DNA from 4 places in the Staphylococcus gallinarum genome. Region 4 is predicted to be linked to each of the others. Evidence: riboswitches for the same ligand, from Rfam matches in the RefSeq annotation. Region 4 holds a riboswitch; each other region holds the start of a gene.

Region 1 (4,730 bases), 700 kb from region 4:
TTAGACCAGTTAAATAATTAAAATGAAATAATAAATGAAGCGTCGGAGATGTACAGTTCTCTGACAAATGAAAAGGCAATTTCTTTTGAGATTGCCTTTTTATTTATAACGATTTATACAAATTGTGTTTTTTCAGTATGGTGATTTAGCAATAAGACATATCGACCTAACTATTAATTAGGTGAACCATATTAATACAAAATATTGAACAAATTTTTAGTCTAGTTAATTTTTAAAATACAGGAAGCAAGTAACTATCAAATTATCATAAGAGGGTAGGGGAGGTGTAACGATATAAAAAAGGTTAAAAATCAAATTAATAGTAGAGTTGTTAAACCTTTTTCTGCCAGGTGGTCTAAATTAATCTGAGTCTATAAAATAATTTAAAATCGCTGTAATAGCAACGTTTTTAGACTGTAGTTTGTCTTACGTAACACATACCAAAGTCTAAAAGATATGGTTGTTTTTAAATGTTTGTAATAGAATGTGAATATCAAAATACATCAACAAGGGGTGAGATGATGAAAGAACATATCACATTTAAACAAGGCGTTAAAGAATGTATCCCCACTTTGTTAGGCTATGCTGGTGTTGGATTATCATTTGGAATTGTCGCTGTAGCCTCTGGCTTTAGTATTCTTGAAATTATATTATTGTGCTTAGTGATTTACGCTGGTGCTGCTCAATTTATAATTTGTACATTAGTCATCTCAGGGACACCCATAACGGCTATTGTGCTTACAGCATTCATAGTTAACTCGAGAATGTTTTTATTAAGCATGACATTAGCCCCGAATTATAAAGATTATGGATTGTTAAATCGGTTAGGGCTTTCTTCGCTTATAACTGATGAGACATTTGGTGTAGCTATCACGCCACATTTAAAAGGTGAGAAGATAAATGATCGTTGGCTACACGGTTTAAATATTACAGCGTATTTATTTTGGACAGTGTCATCTGTTGCAGGTGCTATATTTGGCAAATACATACAACATCCGGATGCTTTAGGATTAGATTTTGCAATCACAGCAATGTTTATCTTTCTAGCGGTTTCTCAATTTGAAGCGGTAAAGCGCTCGCATATTAGAATTTACTTTGTCTTAATTATCTGTGTTGTGGCTATGATGTTGTTGTTCAGTTTATTTATGCCGTCATACTTGGCGATTATTTTAGCTTCAGTTGTTGCGGCAATGCTTGGGGTGGTGATGGATAAATGACGATTTCTCTACATATGCTTATTATTATTTTGTTGTGTGGGTTAGTTACATGGTTAACAAGGGTTATCCCTTTTATATTAATCACGAAAATACAGTTGTCTGAAAAGGTCGTCAAATGGCTCTCATTTATTCCAATTACACTATTCACGGCATTAATTATAGATGGCGTTATAGAGCAACATGACAATGGACTTGGCTACACATTAAATTTCCCGTTTATTATAACGATGGTACCTACAATCTTAATTGCAGTTATCACACGTAGTCTAACCTTTACAATTATTGGAGGCATTTTAATAATGGCACTCTTAAGATGGCTATTTTAAATAATTCATTGATGTAAGAGTTAATATCCGTTAGAATGACAATAATTAGAAAATTATGACATCTTTTATATGAGATGCATATAAATAAAATAAAATCTTATTTCGAGAAGCAGAGGGACTTGGCCCGTTGAAGCTTCAGCAACCGGCTATATAAGATGTAGTACGGTGCTAATACCAACGAGATACTCGAATGATAAGTATAGTTAAACTTCTTACTTATTTTTAGAGTGAGAAGTTTTTTTATTTAAGTAGGAGGTAAAAAATGACAAATTATACGGTTGATACATTAGAATTGGGACCATTTACGACTGAATCTGGTGAAACGATAGCAAATTTGAAGTTACGCTATGAGCATGTGGGTTTTCAAGGGCAACCGCTTGTAGTAGTTTGCCATGCATTAACAGGCAATCATCTGACATATGGTACGAATGAAGATCCTGGATGGTGGCGTGAAATTATAGATGGTGGATACATGCCAATTCATGATTATCAGTTCTTAACATTTAATGTTATTGGTAGTCCATATGGTTCAAGTTCTGCACTCAATGATGTAGATTTTCCTAAACAATTAACGTTGAGAGATATTGTCAAAGCCATTGAACTAGGTATCGAAACACTAGGGTATCGAAAGATTAATATATTAATCGGTGGCTCTTTAGGTGGCATGCAGGCGATGGAACTTTTGTATAACCGTAAATTTGAAGTAGAGAAAGCAGTAATCTTAGCTGCTACTGATCGAACGTCATCTTATAGTCGTGCATTCAATGAAATCGCAAGACAGGCTATTCTGCTTGATAACAAAGAAGGAATGAGTATCGCAAGACAGTTAGGATTCTTAACCTATCGTTCATCAAAAAGTTATGACAAACGTTTCACACCTGATCAAGTAGTTGCGTATCAGAAATACCAAGGCGATAAATTTAAACAACATTTCGCGTCTGAGTGTTACTTAACACTGCTCGACGTCTTAGATAGCCATGATTTAGATAGAGGAAGAGATGACGTGGATGCTGTGTTTGGCTCACTTGATACAAAGGTCATGACAATGGGTTTCACCGATGATTTACTCTACCCAGACGATTTAGTTAAGGCAGTAGGAGAACGCTTTAAATACCATAAACATTTCTTTGTTCCTGATAATGTTGGGCACGATGGTTTCTTGCTTAATTTTAATGATTGGGCACCTAATTTATATCATTTCTTAAACTTATCTAAATTTAAACGTAAATAATATTGAGGTTATTGAATATTTATTGAAATATGGGCAGTGCATAATGACATCTGACGCGTTGTGAGTTGTTATTAGGCATTGCCCTTTTTGATTTTAAAAAAGTTGAAATAATAGATTCGAGAAGTATGGAATTTAGAAGGCAAAAAGCAATGATGGAATAATCATTAATCCATGTAATCAGTAATCTAGTTTGATAGAGACGATTTCTGAATTTGCAGTAAATCAAAGGGGATGTTAAACGATGTTATCAGATCATTAATTCTTCTATATAAAATGGGTCGGTAAAATTGTGTAAAAGATTTAAATTGGTTAAAATGGTAGTTATAGTCAAAAATAGTATAGGAGTGGCGAACTTGTTTTCAAAAATATATCCTAAAGCAACTATTCTTAGCATAATTGCTTTCATAGTAGTAGCTTTAGCTTTACATATATTACCACCGCTAGGACTGGTACTCGCATTATTTGCTACGATACCAGGTATCATCTTATGGCACAAATCAAACGAGTCGTTTGGCTTAGCAGCGGTTATATCGGTTGTCTTAACAACATTATTAGGTAATATATTTGTACTAAGTATATTGGTCCTCGTTATTTTCTTGAGCTTTATCGTAGGCCAATTGTTAAAAGAACGTACGTCAAAAGAACGTATTTTATATGTTACAACTACATTTATGAGTATCGTTTCACTTATCGCGATTATGTTATTACAGACTTTTGATAAATTACCAAAAGCCTCTGCAATCATCAATCCAGTGAAACAACAAATGCATCAACTTATAACAGAGTCGGCAGTCTCCGGAGATTCTAAAATGATTCTTGAAGAAGGTTTCCGCCAATTTGCAGTACAATTACCAAGTTATATTGTGATTGCAGTTTTTCTACTTATATTGATTAATCTTATTATTACATTTCCAATCTTACGTAAATTCAAAGTTGCTACACCAATATTCAAACCATTATATGCATGGCAGATGAAACGCTCGATATTAGTCATCTATATTATTGTGCTGTTTTGTGTTATGTTTGCTACCCAATCGGGTACTTTTCAAAGTGTCGTATTAAACTTTGAAATTGTGTTATCATTATGTATGTATATTCAAGGGTTGAGTGTTATTCACTTTTTTGGAAAAGCAAAATCAATGCCGCTTGCACTTACGATTATTTTAATGGTGATTGGGACAATATTAACGCCATTTACACATATCGTGGGACTCATTGGATTGGTAGATTTATGCTTTAACCTGAAAAGCATCATTAAAAAATGATTTGGGGTGGAAAAATGAACCGTCAATCCACTAAAAAAGCGTTGATTTTACCATTTATTATTTTGGCACTAACAGCAATCGCACTCGTTGTTGTTTGGTTTATCTTTAACCAATTAGTCGCAGGAATTGCGACCGTTGTTTTAGTGTTTGTCATCATAGCAACAGCCTGGATGGTAAGACAAGCTTTTCGGAAATTAGACTATTACGTCAATAATCTCAGTGGACATATTTCTGCAGGTAACAATATTGCTATTAAGACGTTACCTATCGGTATGATTATCTTAGATGAAAATGAAAACATAGAGTGGATGAACCAGTTTATGTCGGATCGTTTGAGTCGTAATGTGATTTCGGATCCAGTTAATGAAGTATATCCAAATATTTTAAAGCAATTAGAAAAAACACAAGAAGTAGAAATTGAAGAGAATGAATATCACTATCGTGTGCGTTATTCAGAAAGTGAACATGTATTGTATTTCTTCGATATAACTGAAGAAGTACAGACAAATGATTTATATGAAGAATCTAAACCAATTATTGCGACATTGTTCTTAGATAACTACGATGAAATTACACAGAACATGAATGATACACAGCGTTCTGAAATCAACTCGATGGTGACACGTGTAATCAGTAGATGGGCAGAGGAACATGATGTTTACTTTAAACGTTATAGTTCAGACCAATTTGT
Region 2 (4,730 bases), 350 kb from region 4:
ATGATGATACAGGAAAATCAATAATCGGTGTGCAACAGGTCAATGAAAATGAGACGCATAGATATGGTATTGTCGATCCTGCTGAATCAAATGAAGGTTTATTTAGTGTGAATAAATTTGTAGAAAAACCAGAACCAGGAACAGCTCCTTCAAACTTAGCAATTATGGGACGTTATGTATTAACACCACAAATATTCGACTATCTAGAGAAACAAGAAATTGGTGCAGGTGGCGAAATTCAATTGACTGATGCGATTGAGCGATTAAACAAAGATGATAAGGTTTATGCATTTGACTTTAACGGTGAACGATACGATGTTGGAGAAAAACTAGGTTTTGTTAAAACAACAATACAATTTGCTTTAAACAATGAAGAAATGTCTCAAGATGTTAAAGCATATATTCAATCATTAGATTTATAATTTGAGTTTATAAAGTAAATTGCTGCTAGTAATGTGGCATATCAATCAATGTAATTAGTAAAAAAAGAACGTCAATTTCTAACTAGAGCTGCAGAAATTGACGTTTTTTAATGACTGTTTATAATATTTTAAAGTGTAAAAGAATACGATGATTTGTGTGGAATCATGTATATATTTAAGTTTCGCAAAAATAATGAACTGCAATTTATCAATATTTATTGCAACATTTCTTTATAGACTTTATGATTTTGATAAATTGTTGTTAATAGTGGTGCTTGAATTTGATGTTGATCAGCTAATTTAAGCAAATGACCTTGTAAATGATCGGCTTCTATATTTAGACCTTTTTCCATATCACGCTGCATTGAAGTTTTGAAATGATAGGATAATTGGGTGAGTGCTTTCATGTATTTAGGAACGATTTGGTTATCTAAAGGTGCGCCTTCTGCACGCATAATAGTGGCTACTTCATTATATAATGATTCAATAAATTGAGTACCACCGACACTATCTCTTATTGGACCTATAGGTGCATGCATTAATGTTGTAACACCTGATAATACGGTTATCATTAAATATTTGTGCCACATTCCTTGTGTGATATTGTTGCTCAAGATAAATTGAGCCTTGGAATTTGAGAAGGCCTCCGCAATATGTTTGGCACGTTGACTATCCTCGCCATTTAATTCGCCGAAAAATAATTTGTCGAATGTACTTGTGTGAACAATCTCGCCAGAAGTATCAAGCGTGGTTTCAATTACGCAATAACCTCCCATGATATTACTTTTACCAAACTCAGATTGCAATGTAGGAATGTGTGCAATGCCATTAAGTAGAGGAATAATGACTGTATTATGATGTATAAATGGTTGTAAATCTTCGATAGCGTGTTCCAAGTGATATGACTTTGATGAGAGTAGTACAACGTCGAAAGCTTCGGCACGATCATCCCGAGTAATTAATTTAGGATTGAAGTTGAAATCACCATTTTCACTATGGATAGCTAAACCATTTCTTTCTAGGTATGACTTTCGTTTTGGACGAACTAAAAAAGTGACATCCTGACCACTTTCAGCTAAACGGCCACCAAAATATCCGCCAATACCACCAGCACCTAGGACTAGAATTCGCATATAAACACAACTCCCCTATAAATATGTATTATGGATGTAATAACTGTATACCACAATCATCCATAAATTACGCATATAAATCAATAACTATAAGCGATAAGCATTTTGAAAAACTATATATACAATTTAATTTTTATGTTATTTTAAAATGTGAAAGGGGGGATACAATGAAAATATCAGGAAAATATACATATAAATGGAAAGATATTAAATGGCTAGATTTTATTTTACCGGTTATCTATTTAGTTAGTACATTTGCATTGTCCTTAATTTGTTCGATTTTTGTATTTATTTTATATTTAGGAACTGAAAATAAGGCTTTTCAAATGAATGATCACATGTTGAATATGATACAGTTAATTGTAGATTTGATTGCCTTCATTATTTTATTTGGGACATGGATACTATTTTATAGACGATCCTTTAAGGACCGTTTGACACAAGGCATTAAACATATGAAACGGTATTGGAAATTAATTATACTCACGTTTATTGTGTTATTCATTCTAAAGGCAATTTATCCTGAATTGGTAGATTTATTTGCTCCGGAGTCTTGGAAATTTGACGAAACAGAAAATGATAAATTAATTGAGCAAATGTTTGCTACGCCATTTTCAACGTTTTTAGCATTTTTTTCTATTGTGATTATTGCGCCAATTAATGAAGAATTTTTATTTAGGCATTTGTTAATTGGTGAACTTGGTAAGAAATTCAGCTTTACGTTGATGTCTATCATTTCAGTTATCATCTTTGCTTCACTACATGTCACAGAAGCGAAATCACCTTTAGAAATTGTGATGTATTTAATTATTGCTATCGGTCTCGCGTATGTTTATTTAAAGTCAGGTCGAAAGTTGTCTGTTGCGATAGCGTTACATGCGTTAAATAATTTAATTGCATATTGTGCTATGGTATTTATGGGATGAACAGTATAGAAACATGCTATAAAGCTATAGGATTAAGCTGTTTCACATGGAACAAAAAGTTAATATAAAGCATATGAAATTGAAGCATACAGAAAATTCTAAAAATTAGATTGACTAAACATGACCAAAATGCTAGGATTAAATAAATTCAAATACATATTTATAACTCTTATCAAGAGTGGTGGAGGGATGTGCCCGATGAAACCCAGCAACCGTCGTAATACGAAATGGTGCTAATTCACAGAAAGTATTTAACTTTCGAAGATGAGAGAAGCAGAATGCCTTCTCTTTATTTAGAGAAGGCATTTTTTATATGAATAATAAGGAGAGATGACATGAAAAAATTTACATATGCAATTCTGTTATTGAGTTTAATTGGTGTTTTAGCTGCTTGTGGCAAATCAAATAGTGATGCAGCAAATAAAAAAATAACTATCGCCGCATCACCTGCACCGCACGGAGAGGTATTAGAACACGCAAAAAAAGCAATGGCAAAAAAGGGCTACGATTTAAAAATAAAAACAGTAAATGATTATAAAGTACCGAATAAATTATTAGATAAAGGTGATGTAGATGCAAACTTTTTCCAACATGTACCTTATCTTAAAGCAGAAAGAAAAGATCATAATTATAATATAGAAGAAGTAGGTAAGGTATTCACTACGCCAATGGGTGTTTATAGTCAAAAGTATAAAAATATTAAAGATATTCCAAAAGGATCTACAATTTATGTATCGAATAATCCTGCAGAAGAAGGTCGATTCTTATCATTCTTTGTTGATAAAGGATTAATTAAAATTAAAAAAGGTGTCAAAATCGAGGATGCTAAGTTTGATGATATAGTTGAGAATAAAAAACAACTTAAGTTTAATAATAAACAAGGTGCTGAATTTTTACCTAAGACATACAAGAGTAAAGAAGGCGCAGCGGTTATTATGAATTCGAATTATGCAATTGATAATGGACTGACACCACATAAAGATGCGATTGCAGTTGAAGGGAAATCATCACCTTTTGCAAATATAATAGCAGTTCAAAAAGGGCATAAAGGTGATAAAAAGTATCAAGAATTATTAAAGGTATTACAATCCAAAGATATGAAGTCATTTATTAAAAAGAAATATGGACAAGATGTCATACCTTATGAAAAATAACTATTTAAAAATCATATTTTGATTTGAGTATATGCGTATTGTAAAAAGGTACTACTTGTAAAAATTATAAGTAGTGCTTTTTTATTATATAAAATAATGTTTTATTGTAACTTGCTCTTAATGTCAAATAGACCTACAATATAATTGCTGATATTAACTGCAATATAAACAAAAGCCTTGATGAAATGAGGTGTATATATGATAGAACGACATATTAAGATCATGCGTCTGTTTATACAGGAATCTGAAAATTACAAAAGTGCAGATGATATTGCAGCTATATTAAGTGTCTCTAATAGAACTGTGCGATCGGATATAAAGTATATCAATACATTGTTTAGCGATCCAGTAATCACTAGTGTAAAGGGTCGTGGCTTTAGATTGAATTTAGAGCAGTATCGTATTGAAACGATTGAACATTATATCAATGACTATGCCAATAAGGATAGTGAAATATTAATGAATTTAGGTTATCGGTTGTTAATGCAACACGATCCTACGACGACGGAACGTCTGATTGCTGACCTAAAGATAACTAAAAATGAATTTTTAGATTATTTACAAAGATTTGCTAATTGGTGTCAGTCATTTGATGTTCTAGTTGAAAGTGTTAGAAATAAAGGTGTATGTATTAAAGGAAATGAGATGAATATTAGAAATGCTATTTTACACTTGAGTCAACTAACATCTAAAAATAAATCGATTGAAGATATAATATTAGCCGATATTCCTAAAGTGCATTTAGAACAAATAACACAAATTATTAAGCGTGTCTTGATATATAACCATATTCAAGCAACACAAATACAGCTCAAACAGTTAATTATTCATTTAATCATTATTTATAAAAGACAAAATATTAGTTATAAAGCATGGGATATAAAACCAAAGTCATTTGAAATTGCTAATCAATGTATTACAGAAATTAATAATAGACTAGGATATGATTTGAATAGAGAGACAACAAAACTTTTTTCTTTCTTTATTAGTGATTATTTTGAACAACATGATCTTGGATTTGAACAATTATTCGTCAAAAGTTATATTGAACGGCTCATTGTTCAAATGGAGCAAAATATTGGTGTAGGTTTTACC
Region 3 (4,730 bases), 420 kb from region 4:
TTTACTTTACTTATCTTACATGATATACAATTTCGTAAGTCATATAAATCAAAAAGCTTCATAACCAAATAAATTAGCTATTTATTACGTTAATCACTAATATGTATTGCACATATTTACTACTTCCAAACTTTAATTTATCATAGTTTTCTCAGTTCGTTTTCCTAGCATGTCATCTCACCATTGGTCTTTGCCTAGCATTTTTCACTTAGGCCTTTCGCCAGATACTCCACATGATGATGTATTTTCAAATCAAAAACTTCAAATTAAATTTATCTACGCTACAATTAATTACACGGAATTTATTATTTTTTGTTATCTACATAAATTACGAACCAAATTTAAATATAAAAAAGAGAGCTAATCAACAATGGATTAGCTCTCTTTTATTTGAGAATGGATGATTTAAGTCCCAACCACTCTATTCATTTCAGAAAATTGATTACGTTACTTTAGCAAAGATATTAATTAAAAGATTCGATTTCATCCATAATGCGTTGTAAATCTTCGACAGTGTATTGAATACGACCATGGAAGACAAACTTATTAAAGAATTCATCCAATTGTTCTGGACCAACAAGCACTTTAGAATTTGAACTTTGTGCATAGTTTGTGATTGTAACAGCACCTTCATTCTTCGGATTAAAGTACAAGATAGTCGTCGGTGTGAATTTCAAGTTCAATTCTGTTTGAATATCGCCTGCTAACTTTTCAATATCATTAATATGCTCAGTATAATTTACAAAATTCAATGATTTCTTATCATCATTTTGATCTAATACTAATGTTTGAGCCTTTTGCTTATCAAGATCTAATGTATCGAAGACTTGCTCAATCATTGGTTGATCTTTGAATTGATTTGCACTGATGCCATTATAGACATGACCTTTTAACAATTGGGAATCGATTATATATAACCCTGTACGTGTTAATACTAAATGACTGATATGTTGCACATCGCTAAATTCATTTCGTGGTAAAAAGATATTGGCCATAATATGCATATCTTCAGGTCTAATTCGCTTTTCATTTACTAAGCGTTCCCGAATACCAATCAATCTCATATCTGTTACATACTCACTATGATTTTTTGAGAAAAGTTTCAGTGCATCAATTTCTCTATCTTTAGTATTGACTGTCGCATCATATTCTTCTTTTTGTTTTGTAACAGTCTTTTTATTTTCGATTCTTTCTTTTTCTAATTCTTCTTCGTGTGCTTCTTTTAACTTTTGTTCTTTAGATTGATATTGTTCTTCAATCTTTTTCTGTGCTTTCTTCTTACTGTTTAAAGCAGCAATAAATAAAATCAAACAAATAATTGCTACGATAATTGCCACGATTAAACCAATTTCTAAAGGTCCCAATGAGTTCATAACAATAACGCTCCTTTATGTGATCAGTAACTTTATTATAATGGAAATCATCTGTTTATTCGAGTGTAAACTCTACACTTAAGGCAATTTATTATGCTTGTACAGAATCTTTCAATAAGTTGACTTTATCAAGTTTCTCCCATGGTAACAACACATCCGTACGACCAAAATGACCATATGCTGCAGTTTGTTTATAAATAGGATGTTTTAAATCTAACATTTTTATAATTCCTGCCGGTCTTAAATCAAAGTGAGTTCTAACCGCTTCAACTAACACACTTTCATTCACTTTGCCTGTACCAAATGTATCGATTGATATAGAAACTGGCTCTGCAACACCAATTGCGTAAGCAAGTTGCACTTCACATTTATCAGCTAATCCTGCTGCAACAATGTTCTTAGCTACATAACGTGCTGCATATGCTGCTGAACGGTCAACTTTTGTAGGATCCTTACCACTAAAGCATCCACCACCATGGCGTGCATATCCGCCATACGTATCTACAATAATCTTACGACCTGTTAAGCCCGCATCTCCTTGAGGTCCACCAATTACAAATCGACCAGTAGGATTGATGTAGAATTTTGTTTGTTCATCTAGTAAATCTTTTTGAACTGTTGGATAAATAACGTGCTCTTTAATATCATTTTGAATTTGTTCTAATTCAATATCTTCAGCATGTTGCGTAGAAACTACAATTGTGTCAATACGGCTTGGTTTATCATGTTCATCATATTCAACAGTTACTTGCACTTTACCATCTGGGCGAAGATAGTCTAATATGCCATCCTTCCTTACGTCTGATAAACGTTTAGATAATTGATGAGATAAGAAAATTGGCAATGGCATATAAGTATCTGTTTCATTTGTTGCATAGCCAAACATTAAGCCTTGGTCTCCGGCACCTGTCGCCTCTATTTCAGCCTCAGATAAATCATCGCGATATTCTAATGCGGTATCCACACCTTGAGCGATGTCAGGTGATTGTTCGTCTATCGCTGTTAATACTGCCATTGTTTGACTATCATAACCAAATTTAGCACGCGTATAGCCAATCTCTTTAATTGTCTCTCTTACTACCTTAGGAATATCAACATAAGTAGTTGTTGATATTTCACCTGAAATTAACGCCATACCAGTCGTAACTGTCGTTTCACAAGCTACACGTGCATTTGGGTCATCCTTTAATATTTCATCTAAAATCGCATCTGAAACTTGGTCGGCAATTTTATCTGGATGTCCTTCTGTTACAGATTCTGATGTGAATAATCTTCTATTATAAGTCATAATTTGCTCCTTTAGTTTTAAATTACGAATATTCTCTATACTGTGAGCTCATTAAAAAAGGGCCCTTTCACTATATTAAATAGAGAGAAGGCCCTAATACGTCCATTCGCTCTTATCGTTCAGACGGTATTTGTCTGCAAACGGTTTGGCACCTTTCTTCGTATTAAGAAGAGGTTGCTGGGCTTCATTGGGTCCATGTCCCTCCACCTCTCAGGATAAGAGAATCCGTTAATGACTATAGTACCGAAGTTAAGTAATAATGTCAATTTAACATTTATTAATATAAATTTTAAATTCCCTTTAAAATGATGTGTACTAATAAATCATATGTGTTATACTTTTTAATTGTAAAGGCTTACAATTAAAAATAACTTTGGAGGGATTGAGTATGGCTGTAGATACATACACATACACTAATAAAATCGAAAACATTTTGGGCAAAACGTCATCATTATTCCAACTTTCTACAACACAATTGTATAACAAGATTTTAAATAATGGTGAGGGTGAATTAACAGAACTTGGAGCAATTAATGCAAAGACTGGTAAATATACTGGACGTTCACCTAAAGACAAATTCATCGTGACAGAACCATCTTATAGAGATTCTATCGATTGGGGTAATATCAACCAACCTATCGAAGAGGAAACATTTTTAAAATTATATGACAAAGTTCTTGAATACCTAGATCAAAAGGACGAACTTTATGTCTTTAATGGTTATGCAGGTAGTGACGAAGAATCACAGTTAAAGTTAACAGTAATCAATGAACTTGCTTGGCATAATTTATTCGCCCAAAACATGTTTATACGTCCAAAATCTAAAGAAGAAGCACAAGAAATTAAAGCTAATTTCACAATCGTGTCAGCGCCACATTTTAAAGCTAATCCAGAAGTAGATGGTACAAATTCTGAAACATTTATCATTACTTCATTTAAACACAAAGTTATTTTAATCGGTGGTACTGAATATGCAGGTGAAATGAAAAAAGGTATTTTCTCTGTAATGAATTACCTGTTGCCGAAAGATAATATTATGAGTATGCATTGCTCTGCTAACGTCGGCGAAAAAGGCGATGTTGCACTATTCTTCGGTCTTTCAGGAACAGGTAAAACAACGTTATCCGCAGATCCTACACGTAAATTAATTGGTGATGATGAGCACGGATGGAATGACAACGGAATCTTCAATATTGAAGGTGGTTGTTATGCAAAAGCAATTAACCTTTCATATAAAAAGGAACCACAAATTTACGACGCTATCCAGTATGGAACAATTTTAGAAAACGTTGTCGTTGATGAAGACGGTGATGTAGATTTCGATGATAATAAATACACAGAGAATACACGTGCTGCATACCCTATCAATCATATTGATAACATTGTAACACCATCAAAAGCTGCACATCCTAATACAATTATATTCTTAACTGCAGATGCATTTGGTGTATTACCTCCAATTTCCAAATTATCTAAAGATCAAGCAATGTATCATTTCTTAAGTGGGTTCACTGCTAAATTAGCAGGTACTGAACGTGGCGTTACAGAACCTGAACCATCATTCTCAACATGCTTCGGCTCACCTTTCTTGCCATTAAATGCAAAGGTATATGCAGATTTACTCGGAGACCTAATCGATAAACATGATGTTGATGTCTATCTCGTAAACACTGGTTGGACTGGTGGTAAATATGGTGTTGGTAGAAGAATCAGCTTAAACTACACTAGACAAATGGTAAACCAAGCCATTACAGGTAAACTTAAAGATGCTGAATACATTAAAGATGATATGATCGGATTAAATATTCCAATTCATGTCGAAGATGTACCTCAAACATTATTAAACCCAATTAACGCTTGGAGCAAATCAGATGAATACAAAGCGCAAGCTCAAGATTTAATCGACCGCTTCAAACGTAATTTTGAAAAGTTTGGTGAAGAAGTATCTGACCTAGCAAAAAATGGTGGATTTAAATAATACCAAAAAAGACCGTGTGCCTAACACACGGTCTTTTTTTATATAAATTAACAAAAATAAATATATTTTTAAACATTCAGGCTATTATATT
Region 4 (4,730 bases):
CAAATTATAATATTTACGTGTCTAGTAATACTTTTTTCCTTCAAGATGGCACTGATTATTCTAGTTTTATTAGTTATCATATCTTTTTCGAGACATTATTACGTAAATATAATGAGAGAATTGAAAATGGTGAATTACAGATTCAGATTTAAGCTAATCTAAAAATGGCATGCCAACCCAAGGTTGAATGCGTCTTTCGGGTTGGAATTTTTTTAAAAGATTGTTTTGCTCGCTTTCCTAGGGGACAGCTTCAGCCTGTAGTCTTCAGCTTGTCCTGTTCCCTTAGGAGTCTCGCACACAATCTCGCATATATTACTAATAACTATTTGGTTGTTTATATTTAAATCATGATATGCTTTTTTTACTATTTTTCATTTTATCATTCATGCTGTTTATCATTCTTCTTTTTACTTTGCTCCCTTTCCTAGGGGACAGCTTCAGCCTGTAGTCTTCAGCTTGTCCTGTTCCCTTAGGAGTCTCGCACACAATCTCGCATATATTACTAATAACTATTCGGTTGTTTATATTTTTATCATGATATGCTTTTTTCCTTTCAAATAAAAAAGGTGATTTCTATTATTATTGCAATAGAAATCACCTTAATTTATTAGTCAGAGTTTTAAATCTCTAGACATCTTATTTAGAAAATGAGTAATGACTCTCCTATATATTTTAATAAAGCACTGTAACCTACTAAGATTAATTACATTTCTGCTTCAAAATCTTCTAATGCGATTTGTAACTTATCAAATAACATTTCAAAGCCATGGGCAGTAGAATCATGATACTCTTTTTTCTTTTGTTTATATTCTAATGTTGTAAATCTTCTTTCTCTTGGTACTACAGCATTATACGTAAATACCATTTGTGTGATGCCTGGTTCGCGTTCAAATATTTCTACTTCTATAGTATCTTCAGAATCACTCAGTTCAGGCATGCCTATTGTCATTACAATATATTCGTAAGGTGTTAATGTGATAAAGCTTCCTTGGACTATATTTTCCTTACCTTTTCTAACGTCGACAATTTTATACGTTCCATTCTGATTCGCATCAACCTGTATTGTTTTATTCGTTCGCTCAGATGTCATAAACCATTGCTTTAAAAAACGTTGATCTGTCCACGCTTGATATAATAATTCAGGCTCGACTTTAAATAATCGTTCAAGTTGTATCTCAACATTTTCATTTTCAATATTATATCTTGCCACGATTGTTCACCTACTTTCACTCTTAAGTATATTTTAACTCATTCTAGGTAAGTTCTAAACAATAATCCTTTTATTTCGATTAAGTTAAACAAATATAAATCTAAATATTTATTACACTTACTTAGTATTTTTATTTTCATTACATCTATTTACAGAATTTAAAGTTAGTAAATAACGTTATTGTTTATTATACATTAATTTAAAATATACAATTAAACATTAGCATGTGAATCTAACAATCTAGCTATGCTTTACGCTTTTTCTTATCTAATCTCGGTAATCTAAAGAAAATTGCTACTAAACCACAGACACCTAATAACGCAGGATAAATAGCGTATGGAACTAAATCAAATGGTGATATGGATGCAACACCAGCAGCTGCTATAACTTGTGGACTATATGGTAAAAGCCCTTGGAAACAACTAGCAAACATATCTAAAATACTTGCCGACTTTCGAGGATCGACATCGTATTCATCAGCGATGTCTTTAGCTAACGGACCGGCCATAAGTATAGAAATCGTATTATTCGCAGTAGCAATATCTGCAGCACTTACCAATCCGGCAATACCCAGTTCTGCTCCACGTTTCGATTTAACTCTATTACGCACAAAATTTAATAACCACGTAATGCCTCCATTATGTTGAATCAACGCAACTAAACCACCAATTAACAATGCAATAATTGCAATATCTTCCATGCCGACAATACCTTTTGATATTGAACTTAATAGCCCTTTCCAGCCAAATGAATGATCAACCAATCCTATAATCGCAGATAGTAAAGTACCACCAATTAAGACAATGATTACATTAATTCCTACTAATGCCAGTATAAGTACCAATAAATATGGTATAACTTTAATTATATTATAATCATAATTTTTAGTCGCATCGATATGTGCACCATTTGTTAAAAACCATAGTGCAATAATAGTCAGTATTGCCCCAGGAAGTACTATTTTTATATTTACTTTAAATTTGTCACTCATTTTTGTCTTTTGTGTGCGTACTGCGGCAATTGTCGTATCAGAAATCATCGATAGATTATCACCAAACATCGCACCACCTACAACTGTAGCCATTGTAATCGCAGCTGATACATCTGTTGCTTGACTCAATCCGAAGCCTACAGGTGCGATTGCAGCAACTGTTCCTACAGATGTCCCCATAGAAACAGACACAAACATACAAATAATAAATAAGCCTACTATGATTAAATTTTCTGGAATAATTGATAAACCTAAATTAACAGTGGATTTTACACCACCCATATCTTCCGTTGTTTGTGAAAAGGCACCAGCCAATAGGAAAATCAACATCATTAACACAATGTTAGAGTGTCCTGCACCTTTCGTGAATATTTCAACTTTCTGTTGAAACGATTCTTTTCTATTTAATAACAAGCCAATGATAGAGGCCACAATAATTGCAACGTTTAATGGCATTGTCGTAAAATCACCCGTTGCTATACCAACACCTAGAAACATCGCCACAAAGACGATTAAAGGAATCAATGCCCATGCATTGCCTTTATACTGCTCTTTCATATTCAACCTACTTCCTTTGATATCAATTATGATTTAACGGTTTAATATCTTATAAAAATTAAAAACTCTTTTCATTCATTTGAAGAAAAGAGTTAATTTAAGCTCCTTATCTTCTAGCAATAGTTGCTACTGGATTTGGCACACGCTTTTACATGTTGCCGAAGTATCATAGGGCCAGTCCCTCCACTTCTCTTGATAAGTATGTTTTATTTTTTTACTACAAGAATTCTTGAATGTTAACGTCAAATACTGCTAAATATTAATATTTAATCTGAACTTTGTCAAACTTATTCCTTTAATAAACGAGTACAGAGTTTGATGATTTAACATGTGCATTACTATTCTGTTGGACGTTCAATGATGAATGATTGTCCAAGATTCGCATAATTATTTCCAGCTAAACGACTCACAGCTCCTAATGCTTTAGAATCAATCTTATGCGGTTCTATATAAACTGTATCATCAATATGAAACATCACTACTTCTCCAATAATTAAATCAGATCCCTCTTGTTTATCACCTAAGGGAATAATTCTATCTAATTTACACTCTAAGCGTATCTTAGCTTGTTCAATCCCAGGTACAGATACGACATCAGAATCAACGCATGTTAAGTCTGTTCGTTCTAATTCATTCAATGACCTTGCAATTGGAGCTGCTGTACGATTAATTTGTTCTACAGTATCTTCATCTGTTATATGCACAACAAATGCTTCAGTTGCTTCGATATTTAAGGAAGTATCCTTCCTTTTGCCTGCAGTTCGAGTTGTTGATAGCATAATCATCGGTGGCGCACTATTGACCACATTAAAGAAACTAAAAGGGGCTGCATTGAGCATGCCTTTCTCATCTTGTGATGTTACAAATGCAATGGGTCTTGGGATAACACTACCACTCAATAACTTATAGTTTTGTTGCTTTGTTAACTTTGCTGCTTCGAATTTTTTCATTTGTTCTACTCCTCATAAATAAAAAGTTAGAAAATCAACTTCCAGATTTTCTAACTTTTTGTTGTTTAATCTATTTGGGTTCCGCCTGTAACACCATACACTTGACCAGTTGTATAGCTAGATTCTTCAGCTGCGAGATGGACATATACACCTGCCAACTCAACAGGTTGACCTGCACGTCCTAGTACTGACTTTTGACCAAAGGTCGGTATCTTCGATTGAGGTTGTCCTCCTGAGATTTGTAACGGTGACCAGAATGGACCAGGGGCAACACAATTAACACGTATACCTTGTTCACCTAATTCTTCAGATAAACTTTTGGTCAATGAAATGATTGCCGCTTTGGTTGCAGCATAATCATGCAATATTGGACTTGGATTATAACCTTGAACAGAAGATGTCAATGTAATCGTTGCTCCGGGTTTTAAATAATCTATCGCCTTTTGTACTGTCCAAAATATAGGATAAACATTCGTTTCAAAGGTTTCTGTAAAGGAAGCTGTATCAAAGCCTTTGATACTTTCTCGATATTGCTGATGACCAGCGACTAACGTCACATTGTCCAGTCCACCTAATTCTTGATGTGCCTGTGCAACCAAGTCATAGTTAAATTGTTCATTTCGAATATCACCCGGTATAAGCACTGCTTTACTGCCAGCAGCTTCAATTACCTGTTTCACTTCTTCAGCATCGACTTGTTCATCAGGGAGGTAATTAATTGCAACATCCGCACCTTCTTTTGCATACGCAATTGCAGCAGCACGACCTATTGCAGAATCACCACCAGTTACTAACATTTTATAACCTTCTAATCTATGATGGCCTGTATATGATGATTCTCCACAATCTGGTTGAGGGTCTAATTGTTGTTGTAGTCCAGGAACAGGTTGTTCTTGCTTTGGAAAATCTTTGTTTGAAAATTTCTTTCTAGGATCTTGAGCAGACATAAGTAAACACTCCTTAATACATTTTACTTATATATTCAATACCCAATATGTTTCTGATTAATACAAAATAGCAC

Evidence for each region. Region 4 has a riboswitch for S-adenosylmethionine ahead of JN168_RS03025 (Na+/H+ antiporter NhaC family protein). Riboswitches for the same ligand answer to the same signal wherever they lie in the genome.
Region 1: another riboswitch for S-adenosylmethionine. It lies ahead of metX (homoserine O-acetyltransferase MetX); the one in region 4 lies ahead of JN168_RS03025 (Na+/H+ antiporter NhaC family protein).
Region 2: another riboswitch for S-adenosylmethionine. It lies ahead of JN168_RS01490 (MetQ/NlpA family ABC transporter substrate-binding protein); the one in region 4 lies ahead of JN168_RS03025 (Na+/H+ antiporter NhaC family protein).
Region 3: another riboswitch for S-adenosylmethionine. It lies ahead of metK (methionine adenosyltransferase); the one in region 4 lies ahead of JN168_RS03025 (Na+/H+ antiporter NhaC family protein).

What each region holds. Positions count from the first base shown of each region.
Region 1 is NZ_CP069082.1:14,035-18,764, forward strand. Features, by position in the region: gene serS (serine--tRNA ligase) at 1-17, shown strand, start outside; gene JN168_RS00050 (AzlC family ABC transporter permease) at 522-1,217, shown strand; gene JN168_RS00055 (AzlD domain-containing protein) at 1,214-1,543, shown strand; SAM riboswitch class I at 1,638-1,743, shown strand; gene metX (homoserine O-acetyltransferase MetX) at 1,806-2,774, shown strand; gene JN168_RS00065 (DUF2232 domain-containing protein) at 3,113-4,039, shown strand; gene JN168_RS00070 (DHH family phosphoesterase) at 4,054-4,730, shown strand, end outside.
Region 2 is NZ_CP069082.1:365,426-370,155, forward strand. Features, by position in the region: gene galU (UTP--glucose-1-phosphate uridylyltransferase GalU) at 1-422, shown strand, start outside; gene panE (2-dehydropantoate 2-reductase) at 638-1,555, opposite strand; gene JN168_RS01485 (CPBP family intramembrane glutamic endopeptidase) at 1,723-2,481, shown strand; SAM riboswitch class I at 2,648-2,752, shown strand; gene JN168_RS01490 (MetQ/NlpA family ABC transporter substrate-binding protein) at 2,817-3,635, shown strand; gene JN168_RS01495 (BglG family transcription antiterminator) at 3,834-4,730, shown strand, end outside.
Region 3 is NZ_CP069082.1:1,136,182-1,140,911, reverse strand. Features, by position in the region: gene JN168_RS05350 (NERD domain-containing protein) at 465-1,373, opposite strand; gene metK (methionine adenosyltransferase) at 1,465-2,661, opposite strand; SAM riboswitch class I at 2,771-2,883, opposite strand; gene pckA (phosphoenolpyruvate carboxykinase (ATP)) at 3,050-4,639, shown strand.
Region 4 is NZ_CP069082.1:713,441-718,170, reverse strand. Features, by position in the region: gene JN168_RS03040 (MurR/RpiR family transcriptional regulator) at 1-152, shown strand, start outside; gene JN168_RS03030 (SRPBCC family protein) at 704-1,210, opposite strand; gene JN168_RS03025 (Na+/H+ antiporter NhaC family protein) at 1,455-2,759, opposite strand; SAM riboswitch class I at 2,863-2,961, opposite strand; gene JN168_RS03020 (flavin reductase family protein) at 3,098-3,709, opposite strand; gene JN168_RS03015 (SDR family oxidoreductase) at 3,775-4,656, opposite strand.